Regions from separate parts of the Actinomadura sp. NPDC047616 genome, predicted to be linked through region 2. Evidence: riboswitches for the same ligand, from Rfam matches in the RefSeq annotation. Region 2 holds a riboswitch; each other region holds the start of a gene.
The links. Region 2 has a riboswitch for cobalamin ahead of ABZ801_RS27455 (putative cobaltochelatase). Riboswitches for the same ligand answer to the same signal wherever they lie in the genome.
Positions count from the first base shown of each region.

Region 1 (6,567 bases), on a different contig from region 2:
AGGCCGAGACGCGGCGTTCGAAGAAGTTGGAGAGCTCCTGCACGTCCTGGAGTTCCATGAAGCCGAACGGGTTGGCGGTGCCGTACCGGCGGGGCATGCCGAGACGGGTCAGCCGCTGGTCGGCCACGTATTCGAGGTAGGCGCGCATGTCGGTGGCGCTCATGCCGGGCAGTCCGTCACCGCACAGGTCGTGCGCGAAGGCCAGTTCGGCCGCGACCGCCTCCTCCAGCATCTCGGTGACCTGGGCGGTGAGCTCGTCGTCGAACAGTTCCGGCTCTTCGGAGCGGACCGTGTCGACGACGGAGAACGCGAACTCCATGTGCATGGACTCGTCGCGGAACACCCAGTTGGTGCCGCTGGCCAGGCCGTTGAGCAGGCCGCGGGAGCGCAGCCAGTAGACGTAGGCGAACGCGCCGTAGAAGAAGAGCCCCTCGATGCAGGCGGCGAAGCAGATCAGGTTCAGCAGGAACGCGCGCCGGCGCCCGGCCGTGTCGAGGACGTCGAGCTGCGAGATCGAGTCGATCCACTTGAAGCAGAACTCGCCCTTCTGCCGGATGGAGGGGATGTGCTCGATGGCCGCGAACGCCTGCCTGCGCTCCTCGTCCTCCTTGAGGTAGGTGTCCAGGAGCGTCAGATAGAACTGGACGTGGACGGCCTCCTCGAACAGCTGCCGTGACAGGTAGAGCCGCGCCTCCGGCGCGTTCAGGTGCTTGTAGAGGTTGAGCACCAGGTTGTTGGCGACGATCGAGTCGCCGGTGGCGAAGAAGGCGACGAGCCGCTTGACCAGGTGCAGCTCGTCGGCGGTGAGTCTGTCCAGGTCCGGCAGGTCGGAGGCGAGGTCGACCTCCTCGACGGTCCAGGTGTTGCGGATCGCCGCCCGGTAGCGGTCGTAGAAGCCGGGGTAGCGCATGGGACGGAGGGTCAGGTCCATCCCGGGGTCGAGCAGGGTCACTGGCAGGCCTCGCAGATCTCGGGGTTCTCCAGGGAGCAGACGACCGCCTCGGTGTCAGAAGCGGTGTCAGACGCGGTGTCAGGGGTGATGGCGGTGGGAGCGGCGGCGGCGACCGTCGTCTGGGCGATGCTGGTCGCCGGACGCGAACGCAGGTAGTAGGTGGTCTTGAGGCCGGCCTTCCACGCGTAGGCGTACATCGAGGACAGCTTGCCGATGGTGGGGGTCGCCATGAACAGGTTCAGGGACTGGGACTGGTCGACGTAGGGCATGCGCGCGGCCGCCAGGTCGATCAGTGCCTTCTGGGGGAGTTCCCAGGCGGTGCGGTAGAGCCGTTTGAGCTCGTCGTCGAGGTCGGGGATGTGCTGGATCGAGCCGCCGCCGCGCTTGATGGCGTCCCGGGTCTCCTGCGTCCACCGTCCGGCGGCGCGCAGGTCGGCCACCAGGTAGCGGTTGATCTGCAGGAACTCGCCGGACAGCGTTTCGCGCTTGAACACGTTGGAGACCTGCGGCTCGATGCACTCGTAGCAGCCGGCGATGGACGCGATGGTCGCGGTCGGCGCGATCGCGACCAGCAGCGAGTTGCGCAGTCCGACTTCGGCGACGCGCCGGCGCAGCGCGTCCCATTCGGAGGTCTTGCGGGGCGCGGCCGGGAAGTGGTCGGGGTGCAGCACGCCGCGCGCCGCGCGCGTCCGGTCGAACGCCGGGTGGGCGCCCAGTTCCTCGGCCAGGTCCGCGGAGGTGTTGTAGGCGGCCAGCGCGATCTCCTCGGCGATGGCGGTGGACAGCTCCAGCGCCTCGGGCGAGTCGAACGGCAGCCGCAGCGTGAAGAACACGTCCGCCAGGCCCATCACGCCCAGCCCGACCGGACGCCACTTGGTGTTGCTCGCGGCCGCCTCCGGGGTGGGGTAGTAACCGCGGTCGATGGTCCGGTCCAGGAATCGGACGGCCACGCGCACGGTCTCGCGCAGCCGGGCGAAGTCGAAGCCGTCCGGGGTGACGTGGCGGGCCAGGTTCACCGAACCCAGGTTGCAGACGGCGGTCTCGGTGTCACTGGTCACCTGGAGGATCTCGGTGCACAGGTTCGACAGGTGCACCACGTTGCCGGGCTCGGCCGTCTGGTTGCAGGTCCGGTTGGCCGGGTCCTTGAAGACCATCCAGCCGTTGCCGGTCTCGGCGAGCGTGCGCATCATGCGGCCGTACAGGCGGCGCGCCGGGATCTGCCGCACGTAACGGCCCTCGGCCTCGGCCCGGCGGTAGGCGGCGTCGAAGTCCTCGCCCCACAGGTCGGTGAGCTCGGGCACCTCCTTGGGGTCGAACAGCGACCAGTCGGCGTCGGCCTCCACCCGCCGCATGAACTCGTCGGGGATCCAGTTGGCCAGGTTCAGGTTGTGGGTGCGGCGCTGGTCCTCACCGGTGTTGTCGCGCAGCTCCAGGAACTCCTCGACGTCGGCGTGCCAGGGCTCCAGGTACACGCAGGCCGCGCCCTTGCGGCGGCCGCCCTGGTTGACCGCCGCGACCGAGGCGTCCAGCGTCCGCAGCCACGGGACGATGCCGTTGGAGGTCCCGTTGGTCCCGCGGATCAGCGACCCGCGGGAACGGATCCGCGACCAGGAGATCCCGATGCCGCCGGCGTACTTCGACAGCCGCGCGACCTGCCCGTACCGCTCGTAGATCGACTCCAGCTCGTCGCGGGGGGAGTCGAGCAGGAAGCACGACGACAGCTGCGGCCGGCGCGCGCCGGAGTTGAACAGCGTGGGCGAGGACGGCAGGTACTCCAGCCGCGACATCAGCCCGTACAGCCGGCCGGCCTCGGCGACGGTGTCGGCCAGCCCGCACGCCACGCGCATCAGGAAGTGCTGCGGGCGTTCGATGACCTTGCGCGTGTGCGGGTGGCGCAGCAGGTAGCGGTCGTAGACCGTCCTCAGTCCGAAGTACTCGAACCGGTCGTCGGCGGTCTCGTCGACGAGCGCGTCCAGCTCGGCGGCGTGCGCGGCGACGAACGCCGCGATCGCGTCGTTGAGCAGGCCCTGCGCGTGCGCGAGACGCACCGAGGAGCTGAACGTGCCGACGCCCTCCCCGGCGGCCTCGTCCCGGATCAGCTCGGCGAGCAGCGCGGCCGCGACCCGGGACTGGCCGGGATCGGCGCCGACCCGCGCGGCGGCCTCCCGGACCGCCAGTTCGCGGTCGTCGACGGTGGCGGAAACAGTCATCTGCTCTCCCTCGGGCGACGCCCTTCGGGCACGCCGGAAGGAGGGCACGACGAACGCGCCCGCCCACCGGCGTTCCCTTGAGGCTCGTGGACCACTTACGGTCGCGGGCAGGTCTTCGGACTCGGGGGCACCCACCACGGACCTACCGGCCGTCGCTTCCCAGGCCGTGCGGCCCAGTGCTCTGTGACGGCTTTCGTTCCCCTTCACCGCTGCGGGGCAGTCCCGGATTCGCACCGGGTTCCCTCTCGCGCCACCCCGTGAGGGGCGGACCCGCAACACGTGGAACTCTACATCTAGTGGCAGGAGTGAATGCAACCTCTAGATGTTGTGGGTGTGTCGCCAGAGACGGCGTGACGGAACGTCCGCGACCCGCGACGCTGCGGCGCCGACCGCCCAGCCTCGTGCTCGGGCCGGCGCGGCGGCAGCAGCCCGTGGCCGTCACCAGGTCGGGCAGGCGCGGCGCGGCCCACCGGGCGCCCGAACCGCGGCGCGTCAACGCGCCCTGGCGACCGTCACCAGCGCGGCGGCGTCTTCGACGGCTTCCAGGCCGTGCCGGGCGGGCGGCACGATCAGCAGGTCCCCGGTCATGCCCTCCCATGTGGTGTCGCCGCTGTGCAGCCGCACCCGTCCGCGCAGCACCAGCACCGTCGCCTCACCCGGGTTCTCGTGCTCGGCCAGCGAAGCGCCGGCGCGCAGTGCGATGAGGGTCTGACGCAGGGTGTGCTCGTGGCCGCCGTACACGGTCTCGGCACTGCGGCCCGCCGGGGACGCCGCCGCGCGTTCCATGTGCTCGCGCACCCGGGCGTCAAGGGAGATCTTCTGCATGAGGTTGCCCTGCCGTTTCCGTGTCAGTAGCGGACGCCGATGCGGCGCCGGCGGCGCGTCCGGCTCGGTGGGATGCGCTGCAACGCGGCTGCGCTAGGAGATGTACGGCCGCCACAGGTACCCCAGGGACGTCGGGGCACTCGGGTCGACGGGCCGACGACGAACGACGGAGTCGAGCAGGGGGGGTCGTCAGGAGCCGTCCTCGTCGGTGCGGGCGCCGGCGAGGACGGCGTCCAGCAGCCCCGGATAGCGGGCGTCCAGGTCTTCCCGGCGCAGGGTCAGCAGGTTCTCCCGGCCTGAGGGCTCCTGGATGATCACGCCGCCCTCGCGGAGCACGCGCCAGTGGTGGGTCATCGTCGACTTGGCCGTGATGCCCAGCTCGGCCAGCACGCTGCCGCAGTTGTGCTCACCGCCGCCGTCCAGCACACGGACGGCGGCCAGCCGCACCGGGTGGCCCAGTGCCGACAGCACCGCGTCGATGCGGATCTGGTCGCGGTCCGGATGACGGTACCTCATTGTCCCATCGTACGTTGATAGTCGAACAATTGCCCGGATTCTCTTGCCTCACCATACGAATGTACGTAAGTATTCGTACGGTCGTACTCGTCGGCGGGCTCGTCCGCCGGCCCGTTTCCCTCCAGACCCCGAAGGGTGTCCTCTGGCATGTCCGCTGTTCCGAGGCCGGCCGCAGGCCGGCGACTGGGCTGGATCCTGGCCCTGCTGGCGCTCGCGCAAATGGTCTACTCGCTGGACCTCAACATCGTGTTCGTCGCGCTCCCCGAGATCGGCGCGGAGCTGGGCTTCCCCGGCCAGACCCAGCAGTTGGTGGTCAGCGCCTACGTGGTGTTCGCGGGCGGGTTCCTGCTGTTCGGCGGCCGTGCGGCCGACCTGCTGGGCCGCCGCCGCGTCTTCGTGTTCGCCCTTGCCCTCTATGCCGTCTCGTCGCTGGCCGGCGGCCTCGCGCCGTCACCCGCCACGATCGTCGTGGCGCGGGCGGTGCAGGGGATCGGCGGCGCCCTGCTGCTGCCGTCCACCCTGTCACTGATCAACACGTTGTTCGCCGAGGGGCCGCAGCGCAACCGGGCGCTGGCGGTCTGGGGTGGCGCGGGTGCGAGCGGCCTGACCATCGGGGCGCTGCTCGGCGGTGTGCTGACCGAGCACTTCGGCTGGCCCGCCGTCTTCTACGTCAACGTGCCGCTGGCCGCTCTCGTGGCGCTGGCCGCGTTGGCGGTGATCCCGCCCGACCCGGCCGGCAGGCAGCGACGGCGGTTCGACCTGCCCGGCTCGCTGACCGTCACCGCGGGTGCCACGCTCCTGGTGTTCGCCCTGGTCCAGGGGCCCGAGCAGGGCTGGACGAGTCCGCTGGTGATCGGCGCGTTCGTGCTGGCCGCCGTGCTGCTGGCGGCGTTCGCGGCCATCGAGGGGCGCAGCGCCGATCCGCTCATGCCGTTCCGGCTGTTCCGCAACCGCAGCCTGACCGGCGGCATGATCATCACGTTCGTCTACATGGCGACCTTCGGCGTGCTGCCCTACTTCCTGACCGTGCTCATGCAGAGCGTGCACGGCTACAGCGCTCTGCAGACCGGACTGGCCTTCCTGGTCCCCTCACTGGCGATCGCCACCGGCACACAACTCGGCGAGCGGCTGACCACCCGGATCGGCCTGCGCACGACGCTGCTGATCGGCTTCGCCATCGGGGTCGTCGGCACGGTCGGCATGGCGATCGGCTTCGACACCGCTGCCGGCTACGGACGGCTGGTGCCCGGACTCATCGTCTCCGGCGTCGGCCAGGGCATCGTCTGGACGGCGATGTGGATCGCCGCCGCGACCGGCACCGCCGCCCACGAGCAGGGCGTCGCCAACGGCATCGCCTCCACCGCCCTCAACATCGGCAACGCCATCGGTCTGGCGGTGTTCACCGCGCTCGCCGACATCGGCACCGAGGGCAAGACCGGCGAGGCACTACGCTCGGCCACCGCCCACGGCGAGTTCGTCGTGGTCCTGCTGACCGCGGCCGGAATGGTTCTGGGCCTGCTGGTGAGCCTCGCCCTGCCGCGCACCACCACACCGGCCGCGACCATCACCGAAACGCCCGACCCCGCACACCTCGCCGCACGCTGATCGAACCAACCCCATCCGCGCTCGGCCTGGGGATCGGCGGTGCGCCACCGGCCGCACCGCACTCCTCCGCATGACCGCCGCGGGGCCGGAGATTCCGGCCGCGGGCCACAGCACCAGCGCGCCCGCCGGACGATCGTCGCCGAAGGCGGATCGCCCGGCGGGCAGACGGTCGTCGTGCCCGGCGCAGCCGACCGCCGGCGCCGGGCCGTCGGCCACCACGCCGGCGGCCGAGACCGCCATGCCGTCCTGTCGGGGTCGCCGTCCCAGACTCTGACGCATGGAAGCGCGGCCACCGTTGCCGTCGCTCGAATCCGGCCCGGTCAGCGGGTGCTCAGGCGGCCACCCCCTCGACGATGGAGCACGGTGTCGGCGTGTCGATCACGCGGGTCAGCCGCAGCCCGGCCGCGTTGAACAGCGCCTCGAAGTCCGCGCGGGTGCGCTCCCGGCCGTTGAGCACCG
Region 1 is NZ_JBEYTB010000001.1:416,236-422,802, forward strand. It holds gene ABZ801_RS02060 (ribonucleotide-diphosphate reductase subunit beta) at 1-952, opposite strand, end outside; gene ABZ801_RS02065 (ribonucleoside-diphosphate reductase subunit alpha) at 949-3,162, opposite strand; cobalamin riboswitch at 3,251-3,451, opposite strand; gene ABZ801_RS02070 (cupin domain-containing protein) at 3,655-3,987, opposite strand; gene ABZ801_RS02075 (helix-turn-helix domain-containing protein) at 4,177-4,503, opposite strand; gene ABZ801_RS02080 (MFS transporter) at 4,651-6,108, shown strand; gene ABZ801_RS02085 (methyltransferase) at 6,440-6,567, opposite strand, start outside.
Region 1: linked by a shared signal. The riboswitch ahead of ABZ801_RS02065 (ribonucleoside-diphosphate reductase subunit alpha) and the one ahead of ABZ801_RS27455 (putative cobaltochelatase) in region 2 are both predicted to bind cobalamin.

Region 2 (6,567 bases):
CCAGGGTGCGGACCAGCAATCGGGCTGCGTCGGCCTCGGCCTGCGCGGACATGGTGGAACCCTTCCCGGTGGGGCTGCGTCACTCACCCGCTGCAGCACCCCGGCGGACCCGCGCATTCCGCCCCCACCTATGACCTCGACGACAGCACGCCCTAGTGGACGAGGTCGCGGAGGGTGCGGAGGGTGGGTTCGTCGCGGACGCCGGCGATCAGGAGGGTGGTGACGGGGCTGTCGCGCCACAGCTGGAGGCGTTCCTTGACGCGGCCGATGGGGCCGAGCAGGGAGATCGCGTCGGCCAGCTCGTCGGGGACGGCCTTGATCGCCTCGTCGCGGCGGCCGTCCAGGAACAGCTCCTGGACGCGGGCGGCCTGGTCGGCGTAGCCGAGCCGGCCGATCAGGTCGAGGTGGAAGTTGCGGTCGCGGGCGCCCATGCCGCCGATGTAGAACGCCAGCGGGATCTTGGCGAACTCGAGCGCGGCGGCCAGGTCGTCGGTGACGATCGTGGTGACGGTGGCGGCGATCTCGAAGCCCGGCGGGCGGCCCGCCAGCGACGCGCCGAACAGCGGCTCGATCTTGGACGGGTCGACGAACAGCGGCAGCCAGCCCTGGGTGAGCTCGGCGGCGAGCGCGATGTTCTTCGGGCCTTCGGCGCCGAGGTAGATGGGGATCTCGGGACGCACCGGGTGCACGATCGACTTCAGCGGCTTGCCCAGCCCGGTGCCCCCCGGGTAGGGCAGCGGGTAGTGGGGGCCCGCGCTGGTCACGGGGGCCTCGCGGCGCCAGACCTGGCGCATGATGTCGATGTACTCGCGGGTGCGCGCGAGCGGCTTGGGGAACGGGACCCCGTACCAGCCCTCCACGACCTGCGGCCCGGAGGCGCCCACGCCCAGGATCAGCCGCCCGCCCGACAGGGCGTCGAGGGTGAGGGCCTGCATGGCGGTCGCGACGGGGGTGCGCGCCGACAGTTGCGCCACGGCGGTGCCCAGTCGGATCCGCTTGGTGCGGGCGGCGTACCAGGTCAGCGGGGTGAAGGCGTCCGAGCCGTACGCCTCGGCGGTGAACACCGCGTGGTAGCCGAGCCGTTCGGCGGCCAGCACCGTCTCGGTCTGGTCGTCGGGGTCGCGCTGCCAGTAGCCGACGTTGATGCCGAGCTTGAGGTCCGCGGTCACTGTGGCACCCTCCGGGGTCGTTGCGCACCGCGATACTAGAACAGGTTCTAGTTGGTGGGGAAGGCGGCTGCGGAGACGGATCGGGGCCGCGGCCTCGCGGCCACGGCCCCGGTCGGCGGCGCGTCAGCGAACCCGGGCAGGGAGGGCGGGCGGACGCGCCGGGCGGACTATGCGGTGCGTGCGGTGCCGAGCAGGGCCCGCCAGCCCTCCGCGGACAGGATCAGCGCTGGGCCGGACGGGTCCTTGGAGTCGCGGACCGCACACAGACCGTCCGGCAGCGCCGCCACTTCGACGCACTGGTCTCCGCTACCGCTGTATGAGGACGTGCGCCACTGGGCGCGGGCGAGATCGCGTTGCAGGTTGTTCACGGGCTGCTCCCTGCTGCCTCGACGATGAGGTGCGCGGAATCCTCGGGGGACAACGCCGCCTCGACGATGCGATCGAAGCGACGCCTGTGTACGCCTGTTTCCTCTGCGCTTTCGACGTAAACGTCACCCATGGTGCCTTCGACGTAGGCGATATCGGGGTCTGCCGGGTCCGGAAAGGAAAGGATCGTGAACCGCCCGTCGAGCCCCGCGTGCTCGCCCGCGCCGTACGGCAGCACCTGCACCGTCACGCGGGGTCGTTCCGCCATCACGGCCAGTGCCCTGAGCTGGGCGTTCATCACCGGAGCCCCGCCGATCGGCCGGTGCAGCACCGCCTCGTCCAGCACCACGTGCAGCAGCGGCGCGTTCGGCCGTTCGAGCAACTTTTGCCGTACCTTGCGCGCGACGATGCGGCGTTCGATCTCCGTGGACCCGGGCAGCATCCGCCCGGCGGTGATCACCGCGCGGGCGTACTCCTCGGTCTGCAGCAGCCCGTGCACCAGCTGCGGGTCCCAGGTGCGGATGTCGGACGCCTCGTCCTCCAGCGCGACGTAACTTCCGGCGAAAACGTCGGCGTAAGCGGTCCACCAGCCGCGCTGGCCCGCCTCGCGCGCCAGCGTCATCAGGGCGTCCCGGTCGGGGCTGGGCACCCCGTACAACTCCAGCATCCGGGCGACGTCGCCGACCTTCGGCCGGGTCTGCCCCGTCTCCACCCGCGACACCGTGGCCCGGGACCAGTCGAGCCGGTCCGCCACGTCCTGCAACGTCAGGCCCAGTTCCTCGCGCAGCCGGCGCAGTTCCCGGGCCAGGCGACGACCTCGTACGGTCGGCCGATATGTCATGAGGGCAGAGTCTGTCGTTTCGGTCGGCACCTCTCAACGCGATTGCCGAAGCCGGTAAGGGCAATCTCGCCAACGGTGTTGCGCAAATGAGATTCTCACGCGAGGCTTCATTGAAGTGTAACCACAGGGGGACCCACAGTAACGGGACGATTGATGACCGCGTAGTCGGCCGAGACCTTTCGATCGCGGGGAGGGCCCGTGCACAGCTCGTCAGAACTCATCCATGACACCTCGCCGCCGCGTGCGGTGCCGACCGAGGAGCCCGGCATCCGCGCGGGCTGGGCCTGGTCCCTGCCGCGCGGCCCGGCGTGCGCCCGCCATGCCAGGACGCTCCTGGCCGACGCGCTCGCCGACCTGGGGGTGCCCCGTGACCCGATCGCCGACGCCAAGCTGATGGTGAGCGAGCTGGCCACCAACGCCTACCAGCACGCCGCCGATTACGGCCCGCATGAATTGTGGCTGGCGGTCGATGACGACGCGCGGCCCCCCGCGGAGGTCCGCTGCGCGGTGTTCGACGCCTTCGTCGACGCCCGGCTGCCCGGCTATTCGTGGACGTCCGGTGACTGCGGCCGGGGCCTGAGCATCGTCGCCGAGATGTCGCGGGGCCGCTGGGGGCTGCTGCACACGCTGTCGCGTCTGGGGACGCCCGTGCCGGGCAAGGCGGTGTGGTTCGTCGTGCCCACCCGCGTCGCCTGACGCCCCAGCCCCCTGACGCCCCGGCCGTCCCGCGACCGGACGTAGGGCATTTCACGTGGTCGCCGCTTGGGTGGTTCCGGGTGGTATGTCATGCTGTGCAGTCGACGGACGCGGAGGAACCCGGTGTGAATCCGGGGCTGTGCCCGCAACTGTGACCGGGGAGTTCTCCCCCCGCGCAAGGCCACGGCGGCGACGCTGGAAGGCCGGGGGAGCGGTGCCGTCCCTGACCGGGACCGGTGCCGGAACGTCGATCCGGGAGCCAGGAGACTCCGGCCGTCGCAGCTGACCGCCACGGGCGTGGACACCCGAGGGGAAGGATGATGAGGCATGCCCCGTCTGATGGGCCGATGAGCCGCCCGGCCGCCGATGGGGGGACGACCCCCCACACTCCCCGCTATCCGTTCTCCGCCGTCGTCGGGATGGCCGATCTCAAGCTCGCGCTGCTGGTCAACGCGGTGTCGCCGGGTGTGGGCGGGGTGCTGGTGCGCGGCGAGAAGGGCACCGCCAAGTCGACGATCGTGCGGGCGCTCGCCGGGCTGCTGCCGCCGGTGCGGGTGGTGGACGGCTGCCGGTTCTCCTGCGACCCCGACGCCCCCGACCCCGCCTGCCCCGACGGCCCGCACACCGGGCACGACGCGCGGCGACGGCCCGCCCGCCTGGTGGAGCTGCCCGTCGGCGCGTCCGAGGACCGGCTCACCGGCTCGCTCGACATCGAACGGGCGCTCACCGAGGGCGTGAAGGCGTTCGAGCCGGGCCTGCTCGCCGCCGCGCACCGCGGGGTGCTGTACGTCGACGAGGTGAACCTGCTGCACGACCACCTGGTCGACCTGTTGCTGGACGCCGCCGCGATGGGCGAGTCGTACGTCGAGCGCGAGGGCGTGTCGGTGCGGCACGCGGCGCGGTTCCTGCTGGTCGGCACCATGAACCCGGAGGAGGGCGAGCTGCGCCCGCAGCTGCTGGACCGCTTCGGGCTCACCGTCGAGGTCGCCGCCACCCGCGACCCGGACGAGCGCGCCGAGGTGGTGCGGCGCCGGCTGCGCTTCGAGGAGTCCCCGGCCGCCTTCGCCGCCGCGTGGGCCGACGAGGAGGCCGCGCTGGCCGCCCGGATCGCCGCCGCCCGCGACCGGCTGCCCGGGGTGGAGTTGACCGACGCGGCACTGCGCCAGATCACGGCCGTGTGCGCCGCGTTCGAGGTGGACGGGCTGCGCGCCGACCTGGTGACCGCGCGGGCCGCGATCGCGCTGGCCGCCTGGCACGGCCGTACCGCGGTGAGCACCGAGGACGTGCGCACGGCGGCGCGCCTGGCCCTGCCGCACCGGCGCCGCCGTGACCCGTTCGACGCCCCCGGCCTCGACACGCGCAAGCTGGACGAGGTGCTCGACGAGCACGACGACCGGCCCCCCGAGCCCCCCGACGGCGACGGCCCGACCCCGCCCGGAGGCCCCGGCGGTGGCGGGCTGCCCGACACGTCCCCCGACGCCCCGTCGCCGGAGACCCCGGAGGCGGGCGGCGCCGACGGCGGTTCGGGTGCGGGCGGTTCGGGCGGCGCCGGTCCGCGGCGCGAGGACGAGCCCGCGCCCGCCGACGCCGCCTACAGGCCGCGCCTGTTCACCGTCCCCGGCACCGGCACCGGCGCGCCCGGCCGCCGCTCCAAGGCCCGCACCCCGCACGGCCGCGTCTCCGGCGCCCGTCCCGGCTCGCGCGGCCTGCATCTGACCGCCACGCTGCGCGCCGCCGCCCCGTACCAGCGCGCCCGCGGCCGTACCGGACCCGGCCTGGTCGTCGCGGCCGAGGATCTGCGCGAGGCGGTGCGGGACGGACGCGAGGGCAACCTCGTGCTGTTCGTCGTCGACGCCAGCGGGTCGATGGCCGCGCGGCAGCGGATGCGCGCGGTGAAGGGCGCGGTGCTCAGCCTGCTGCTGGACGCCTACCAGCGCCGCGACAAGGTGGGCCTGATCACCTTCCGGGGACGGGACGCCACGCTGGTGCTGCCGCCCACCTCGTCGGTCGAGGCGGGGGCGCGCCGCCTGGAGCGGCTGCCCACCGGCGGCCGCACTCCGCTGACCGCCGGGCTGCTGCGCGCCGCCGAGGTGCTGCGCGTCGAGCGGCTGCGCGATCCGTCCCGGCGTCCGCTGCTGGTCGTGGTGACCGACGGCCGCGCCACCCACGGCCCCGCCCCGTCCGCCGCCGCGGCCCGGCTCGGCGACGTGGCCTCCGTCGTGGTCGACTGCGAGTCGGGGCCGGTGCGCCTGGGGCTGGCGGCCGAGCTGGGCGGGCGGCTGGGCGCGGAGGTCGTCCGGCTGGAGCACCTGGCCGCCGGGTCCCTCGCCGGAGTCGTCCGGGGCGCCAGGACGGCGCCCGACCGCAGCGCCTGGAGAAGGGGAGCCTAGGCATGCCGCAGGGGAAGCCGGAGCAGGTGCCCGACGACGGGCTGACGACGCGGCAGCGCCGCAACCGGCCGCTGGTGATCGTGCACACCGGGCCCGGCAAGGGCAAGTCGACCGCCGCGTTCGGGCTGGCGCTGCGGGCCTGGAACCAGGGCTGGCCGATCGGGGTGTTCCAGTTCGTCAAGTCCGCCAAGTGGCGCATCGGCGAGGAGCGGGCGCTGCGCGTGCTCGGCGACAGCGGCGAGGGCGGCCCGGTCACGTGGCACAAGATGGGCGAGGGCTGGTCGTGGATCCGCCGCCCCGGCACCGAGGCCGACCACGAGGCCGACGCGCGCGAGGGCTGGGAGCAGATCAAGCGTGACCTGGCCGCCGAGACCTACCGGCTGTACGTGCTGGACGAGTTCACCTACCCGATGAAGTGGGGATGGGTGGACGTGGACGACGTCATCACCGCGCTCCGGGAGCGGCCGGGGCAGCAGCACGTGGTGATCACCGGGCGGGACGCCGATCCGCGGCTGGTGGAGTTCGCCGACCTGGTCACCGAGATGGGCAAGATCAAGCACCCGATGGACCGCGGCCAGAAGGGCCAGAAGGGCATCGAATGGTGAGCGTGCCCGCAGGGGGCCTGGCATGAGCGTTCCTCGTCTGGTCGTCGCGGCACCCGCCTCTGGGAGCGGCAAGACGACCGTTGCCACGGGGCTGATGGCGGCGTTCGCGGCACGGGGCCTCGCGGTGTCCCCCCACAAGGTGGGGCCGGACTACATCGACCCGGGGTACCACGCGTTGGCGACCGGACGTCCCGGCCGTAACCTCGACCCCTGGCTGACGTCCGAGGAGCTCGTCGCGCCGCTGCTGCTGCACGGCGCGGCAGGGGCGGACGTGGCGGTCATCGAGGGCGTCATGGGCCTGTACGACGGGTTCACCGGCGCCGGCGTGGACGACTCCGGGGGAGACTTCGCGTCCACCGCCCACGTCGCCGCGCTGCTGGACGCGCCCGTCGTCCTGGTGGTGGACGCGGCGGCGGCGTCGGGCCGTTCCGTGGCGGCCACCGTGCACGGCTTCCGTACGTTCGGGAACGTGCGGTTCGGCGGGGTCGTCCTGAACCGGA
Region 2 is NZ_JBEYTB010000012.1:197,859-204,425, reverse strand. It holds gene ABZ801_RS27480 (acetolactate synthase large subunit) at 1-52, opposite strand, end outside; gene ABZ801_RS27475 (LLM class F420-dependent oxidoreductase) at 153-1,169, opposite strand; gene ABZ801_RS27470 (DUF397 domain-containing protein) at 1,337-1,537, opposite strand; gene ABZ801_RS27465 (helix-turn-helix transcriptional regulator) at 1,534-2,376, opposite strand; gene ABZ801_RS27460 (ATP-binding protein) at 2,575-3,072, shown strand; cobalamin riboswitch at 3,186-3,342, shown strand; gene ABZ801_RS27455 (putative cobaltochelatase) at 3,420-5,462, shown strand; gene cobO (cob(I)yrinic acid a,c-diamide adenosyltransferase) at 5,465-6,067, shown strand; gene ABZ801_RS27445 (cobyrinate a,c-diamide synthase) at 6,090-6,567, shown strand, end outside.

Region 3 (6,567 bases), on a different contig from region 2:
TACGTCCGCGCCGCCTACGCCCTCGGCCTGTCCCGATGGCAGGTGCTGTGGCGGCACCTGCTGCCCGGCGCGCTGCCCCCGGTCGCCTCCGTCGCCGCGTTCGAGGTCGGGCACGCCATCCTCACCGAATCCACCCTCAGCTTCCTCGGCCTGGGCATCCCGCCCAACCGGCCCAGCTGGGGCAACCTGCTCACCGAGGCCCAGTCCCACCTTCTCACCGGCGAGTGGTACACCGTCGCCATCCCGGCCGCCGCCGTCGTGGCCACCATCATCGCCGTCAACGTCATCGCCGGCGCCATCGCCGGCCCGGAGGAAGGCAGGACCTGGTGACCTCCACCGCCGAGAACCGGGGACTCGCCGTCACGGGACTCACCGTCGAGGTCCCCGGCCGCCGTGTCGTGCACGGCGTCGACCTCACCGTGCCCACCGGCCGCGTGCTGGCGCTGGTCGGGCCGAGCGGCAGCGGCAAGACCCTCACCGCACGCGCCATCGCCGGGCTGCACCCCTACCGGGGCACCGTGCTGGTCGACGGCCGGCCTCCCGTGCCCGGCCGCGACGTGGGATACGCGTTCCAGAACGCCCTGGCCTCGCTCAACCCCACCATCACCGTGCGGCGGCACCTCACCGAGACCGTACGCGCCCACCGGACCGGCGACCCCGACGAGGCACTGGCCCGCGTCGACCTGGACCCGGCCCTGGCCGCCGCCCACCCGTTCGAGCTGTCCGGCGGCCAGGCACAGCGCGTCGCCCTCGCCCTGGCCACCGTCCACCGGCCACCCGTGCTCATCGCCGACGAGATCACCACCGCCCTGGACCCCGTCACCCAGGCCGGCGTCCTGGACCTGGTGCGCGCCCAGGCCCGCGACCGCGCCGTCCTGCTCATCACCCACGACCTGGCCGCCGCGGCCCGCTGGGCCGACGACATCGCCGTCCTCCACCACGGCCGCGTCCTCCACCACGGCCGCGTCCTCGAACACGGCCCGGCCCCCAAGATCTTCGCCGCTCCCCGCACCGACCTCACCCGCCGGCTGCTCGAAGCCGCCGAAGCGGCCCCTGCGCCGCGTCCCGTCCCGCAGGCGGCCGAGCCCTCCACCGAAGGCGGCCTCGCCCTCCAGGGCGTGCGGCGGGTACTGCGGTCGCGCCGGCGCCGCACCGTCGCCCTGGACGACGTCGACCTCGACATCGCCCCCGGCGAGGCCGTGGCCATCGTCGGCCGCAGCGGCTCCGGCAAGTCCACCCTCATCGGCGCCCTCGCCGCGCTCGACCGCCCCGACCACGGGACCGTCCTGCGCGACGGCCGTGACGTCTGGGCTCTGCCCGGCCGTGGGCGACGCGCCGTCCGGCGCCGCACCGGACTGATCTTCCAGGACCCGCTCGCGTCCTTCGACCCCCGCCACACCGTCCGCCAGGTGATCGCCCAAGCCGGCCCTTACGACGACGACCTGCTGCGCTACGTCGGCCTCGACCCCGCCCTGGCCGCACGTCGCCCCGCCACCCTGTCCGGTGGCGAATGCCAGCGCGTCGCCATCGCCCGCGCCCTCGCCCAGCGCCCGCACGTCCTGCTCGCCGACGAACCCACCAGCGGCCTGGACGTCCTGGCGCAGGAGCGCATCCTGCGGCTGCTCACCGACCTGCGCCGCGATCACGGCATGACCATCGCCCTGGTCACCCACGACCTGCGCGTCGCCCGCCGCGTCGCCGACCGCGTCATCACCCTGCACCGGGGCCGCGTCGTCGACGACCTCCCCGCCACCGCTCTCGACACCGCCCAGCACCCCGAGACCCGGCGCCTGCTGGAGGCCACCCGGCCGGCCCCCGCGTCCCGCTGAACGAGCCGCCGACACCGGCCGTTGAAGTCATGGCAGTATGTGGGGGTAGGCGACGGCGGAACGAGGAAGCCGGTGCGAATCCGGCGCGGTCCCGCCACTGTGATCGGCGAGCGGACTCCGATGACGCCACTGCCCGCGTTGCGGGTGGGAAGGCCGGAGCGAGCATCGACCCGAGAGCCAGGAGACTCACCTCGTCGCCTCCTCGTTGGAGCTGGGGCGGATTTCCCCAGGGAGGAGAGGGTGCTCGCGTGCGTTCACGCATGGCCGGTCCGACGCCGGTTCCCGTTCGTCGTGCTCTTCTCAGCTTGGTGACGGCGCTGTGCCGCGCCTGCGCCGAGGGGGCCTGGTCCCGATGACGCGCAGCGCTCGGTGGCTGCTCGCGTGGGTGCTGGCGTCGGTGTCGCTGGTCGCCGGCTGTGGCGGTTCGGCGACCGGCACCGGTGGCGCCTCCGGCAGGGAGGCGGCACCGGGGTTCCCGGTGACGATGACCAACTGCGGGATGAAGACCACCTACCTGCGTCCCCCGCGACGTGCGGTGTCGCTGAACCAGCACGCGACCGAGGTCATGCTGGCGCTGGGGCTGCAGAAGTCGATGGTGGCCACCGGTTACCTCGATGACGAGATCCTGCCGGAGTACCGGGCGGCCTACGACTCCATCAAGGTGATGTCGAAGGAGTATCCGTCCTTCGAGACGCTGCTCGCGGCCGAGCCGGACTTCGTCTACGGCGGCTTCGCCAGCACCTTCGACGCCAAGGAGGGGCGTGGCCGCGACGCCCTCGCCAAGGCCGGGATCAACTCCTACCTCAACGTCGAGGGCTGCGCGTCCGGGCCGGTGACCGTGGACACCATGGACACCGAGATCCGCAACATCGCGAAGATCTTCGATGTGCCGGAGCGGGCCGAGGAGCGGATCGCCGGACTGCACCGCACGCTGGACGCGGTCAGGGCCGAGATCGCCGGGGTCGCCCCGGTCAGGGTCTTCGTCTACGACAGCGGTGACAGGACGGCCTTCACCGCCGGCGGCGCGGGCATCGGCAACGAGATCATCCGGCGGGCCGGCGGCGTGAACCTGTTCGCCGACCTGGACAAGACGTTCGGTGACGTCTCCTTCGAACAGGTGGCCGACCGCGCCCCCGAAGTGATCGTCATCTACGACTACGGCGACCGGCCGGTCGCCGAAAAGAAACGGTTCCTGCTGAACAACCCCGCGCTGAAGGACGTACCGGCGATCAGGAACCGGCGGTTCGCGGTGCTGCCGCTGTCGTCGACCGTGCTGGGCGTACGCGTACCGTCGGCGGTGGAGTCGCTGGCCCGGCAACTGCACCCGGACCGCTTCCGGTGACGCACGCCGCGCGGGAGGCCGGTGACGCACAGGCCGCAGGCGGTGCACAGAGGTCGGCCGCCCGGCGGACGCGGGTGCCATACGCGCTGGTGCTGCTCGTGCTCGGCGGCCTGGTGGTGGCGGCGGCCACGGCCGGGATCGCGATCGGCTCCATCAACATTCCGGCCGGTCAGGTGTGGGGCATCCTGCTGCACCGGTTGCATCCGGCGCTGGCCGATCCCGGCTGGACACCGGTGCGCGAGACGATCGTCATCGACGTCCGGCTGCCGAGGGTGCTGTTGGCCGGGGCGGTCGGGGCCGGGCTGGCGGTGTGCGGGATGGCGTTGCAGGCGCTGGTGCGCAACCCGCTGGCCGACCCGATGCTGCTGGGGATCTCCTCGGGCGCGACGGTCGGCGCGGTACTGGTCGTGGTGTTCAACGTGACGTTGCTGGGCGTGTTCTCGCTGCCGGTGGCGGCGTTCGCGGGGGCGTTGACGGCCCTGGTCGCGGTGTACCTGCTGGCCCGCTCGGGCGGGCGGATGACGACGGTCCGGCTCGTGCTGGCCGGGGTCGCGACCGCCGAGGTGCTGTCGGCGGCCGCCAGCTTCCTGATCGTCACCTCCGGCGACCCCCACAAGACCCAGGCGGCGCTGCGCTGGATGCTCGGCGGGATGGCGGGCACCACCTGGACGATGGTGTGGATCCCCGGCGCCGCGGTGCTGGCGGGGACGGCGGTGCTGCTGGGCGTGACCCGTCCGCTCAACCTGCTGCTGGCGGGCGAGGAGGCCGCCGCCTCCCTCGGGCTGGACGTGCACCGGTTCCGCTCCGCGCTGTTCGTGCTGGTCGCGGTGCTCGTCGGCACGATCGTCGCGGTCAGCGGGCAGATCGGGTTCGTCGGGCTGATCATGCCGCATGTGGTGCGGCTGCTGGTCGGCGCCGACCACCGCCGGGCACTGCCCGCCGCCGCGCTGCTGGGCGCGGCGTTCCTGATCGCCGCCGACCTGGCCGCGCGCGTCCTCATCGCGCCCGAGGAGATCCCGGTCGGCGTGTTGACCGCCCTGGTCGGCGGCCCCTTCTTTCTGTGGCTGATGCACCGCAGGACCGCGTCATGACTCGCGGCCGAGTCCTCACCGACGTCCCCATCGACGTGCCCGACGACGAGCCGGGCGCGGTGCGCGCCGAGGCGGTGTCGGTGGTCGTCGGCGGCCGTGCCCTGGTGCACGAGGTGTCCGTGGACGTCGCCCCCGGTGAGGTGATGGGCCTGGTCGGACCCAACGGCGCAGGCAAGTCGACACTGCTGCGCACCTTCTACCGGGCGCTTCGTCCCACGTCCGGCCGCGTACTGCTGGACGGGGAGGACGTGTGGCGGACACCCGGCAGGCGGGTGGCGCGGCGGCTGGCCGCCGTCCCGCAGGACGGCGGCGGCGACTTCGAGCTCACCGCGTACGAGGTGGTCGCGATGGGCCGCACCCCGCACAAGCGGTCGTTCGCGGGCGACGACGCCACCGACCGCGCCATCATCACCGCCTCGCTCGACGCCCTCGGCGTCGCGGCACTGGCCGACGCGCCCTTCGACCGGCTGTCGGGCGGCGAGCGGCAGCGGGTCCTGATCGCCCGCGCGCTCGCCCAGCGCACCGGCACGCTGGTGCTGGACGAGCCCACCAACCACCTGGACCTGCGCCACCAGCTGGACGCGCTGCGACTCGTGCGCCGGCTCGGAGTCACCGCCGTCATCGCCCTGCACGACCTCAACCTGGCGGCGGCGTTCTGCGACCGCCTCTGCGTCCTGGACGCCGGCCGCCTGGTCGCCGCCGGACCGCCGGGCCAGGTGCTCACCGCCGACCTGCTGGCCGAGGTCTACCGGGTGGACGCCGAGGTGACCGTCCATCCCCGCACCGGCATCCCGCAGATCACCCTCCTGCCCGAAATGACACGCCTGCGAAGAGAAAGACGACAGGCTGATCCCTGATGTCGACGCCTGCGCCGACACCGGCAGTGTCACCGCGCCGCGCCGCGCGGCCTGGCGGAGTCGCTCAGCATTCCCCATAACCGCAGGTAGTCATACGGGTGCGGATACGGGTTTCCCCGGATGTCCTCCATTCAGTGCAGTGACACTCTGTAATCACTCAGTCACGTTCGCAGCTCTGGGGGGACACCATGACATTCAGCCCGTTGAAGGTAGGGATGCTCGGCCTCGGTGCCGGCGCCTGCATCGCCATGACCACGGGCGGCGCCGGGGCGACGGAGTCGGCCCCGGCCACGTCCAAGCAGGTGGCGCGCACCTGCCACGTCCGCTCCGACGGAAAGCTCCTCTGCGAGAACAAACGCGGCGCGCCGCTGTACCAGCACCGGTCGACCGGAAGCAGGATCGTCGACTACCTCGACACAAGCCCGAGCGTCTTCGCCTGCTGGGGCGAAGGCGACCTCCACGCCGGAGGCAACCGCATCTGGTACTGGACCAACGGCGACCGCACCAAGCAGTGGGGCAACATCCCCGCCGTCCACCTGTACACCTCCGTCGACCCGCCGGCCGGCATGAAGAAGTGCTGACCTGGTTCGGCGGAACCCGGGCCCCTGGACTCCAGGGGCCCGCACCGCTGGTGAGGGCCTGTTCCCATAGGGCGGGCCTACCGCACATTCCTCGGCGCCGTGCCGCACGCCTGGCGGCCGGTGCCATCGCCGTCAGCGCCGCGCTGGCCGCGTCCGCCTGCGGGACCAACCAGCATGCGGCCCAGCAGTCCGAGGACGTCGACCGGAACGCGGTGGGACGCGCACTCGGCCGGCCGCTCAAGACCGAGGCCCAGGACGTGCGCACCGCGTCGGCGCCGACGCGGGCGGCGTGCGCCGCCTATCCTTTCTCCGCTCGCTCGCGGATCGGTTCATTCGCCGGTCGCGGCGCCGTGCACCCGGTACCGCTCGGCGTCGGCCCACTTGATCTCAAGGCCGAGCCCGGGGCGGGTGCGGTCGGGGCACAGCGCGCCGCCGCTGGGCGAGGGGACGCCGTCGAAGACGGTGTGTTCCACGCGCACGTGGTCGTGGAAGTACTCCAGGTGCCGCAGCCGTTCGACGGCGCGGAAGGCGTGCGCCGACACGGCGGGCGCGCAGTGCGCCGACAGGTCGATCTGGTGGCCGGCGGCGAGCCCCGCCACCTGCAGCAGCCCGGTGATCCCGCCGCAGCGGGTGATGTCGGCCTGCAGGCAGTCCACCGCCTGCGCCCGGAGCAGATTGGTGAAGTCGCGCAGGACGTAGCCGTATTCACCGGCGGCGATGTCCAGGCCGCCGGGCCCCGCGCGAGACAGCATGCGCAGCCCTTCGAGGTCCGCGGAACTCACGGGCTCCTCGAACCACGACACGTCCCATTCCTCGGCGAATCGCCGCGCCCAGTACAGCGCCTGCTTGCGCGACAGGGCGCCGTTG
Region 3 is NZ_JBEYTB010000020.1:1,660-8,226, forward strand. It holds gene ABZ801_RS35450 (ABC transporter permease) at 1-330, shown strand, start outside; gene ABZ801_RS35455 (ABC transporter ATP-binding protein) at 327-1,829, shown strand; cobalamin riboswitch at 1,856-2,038, shown strand; gene ABZ801_RS35460 (ABC transporter substrate-binding protein) at 2,182-3,171, shown strand; gene ABZ801_RS35465 (iron ABC transporter permease) at 3,246-4,262, shown strand; gene ABZ801_RS35470 (ABC transporter ATP-binding protein) at 4,259-5,119, shown strand; gene ABZ801_RS35475 (hypothetical protein) at 5,335-5,700, shown strand; gene ABZ801_RS35480 (enolase C-terminal domain-like protein) at 6,030-6,567, opposite strand, start outside.
Region 3: linked by a shared signal. The riboswitch ahead of ABZ801_RS35460 (ABC transporter substrate-binding protein) and the one ahead of ABZ801_RS27455 (putative cobaltochelatase) in region 2 are both predicted to bind cobalamin.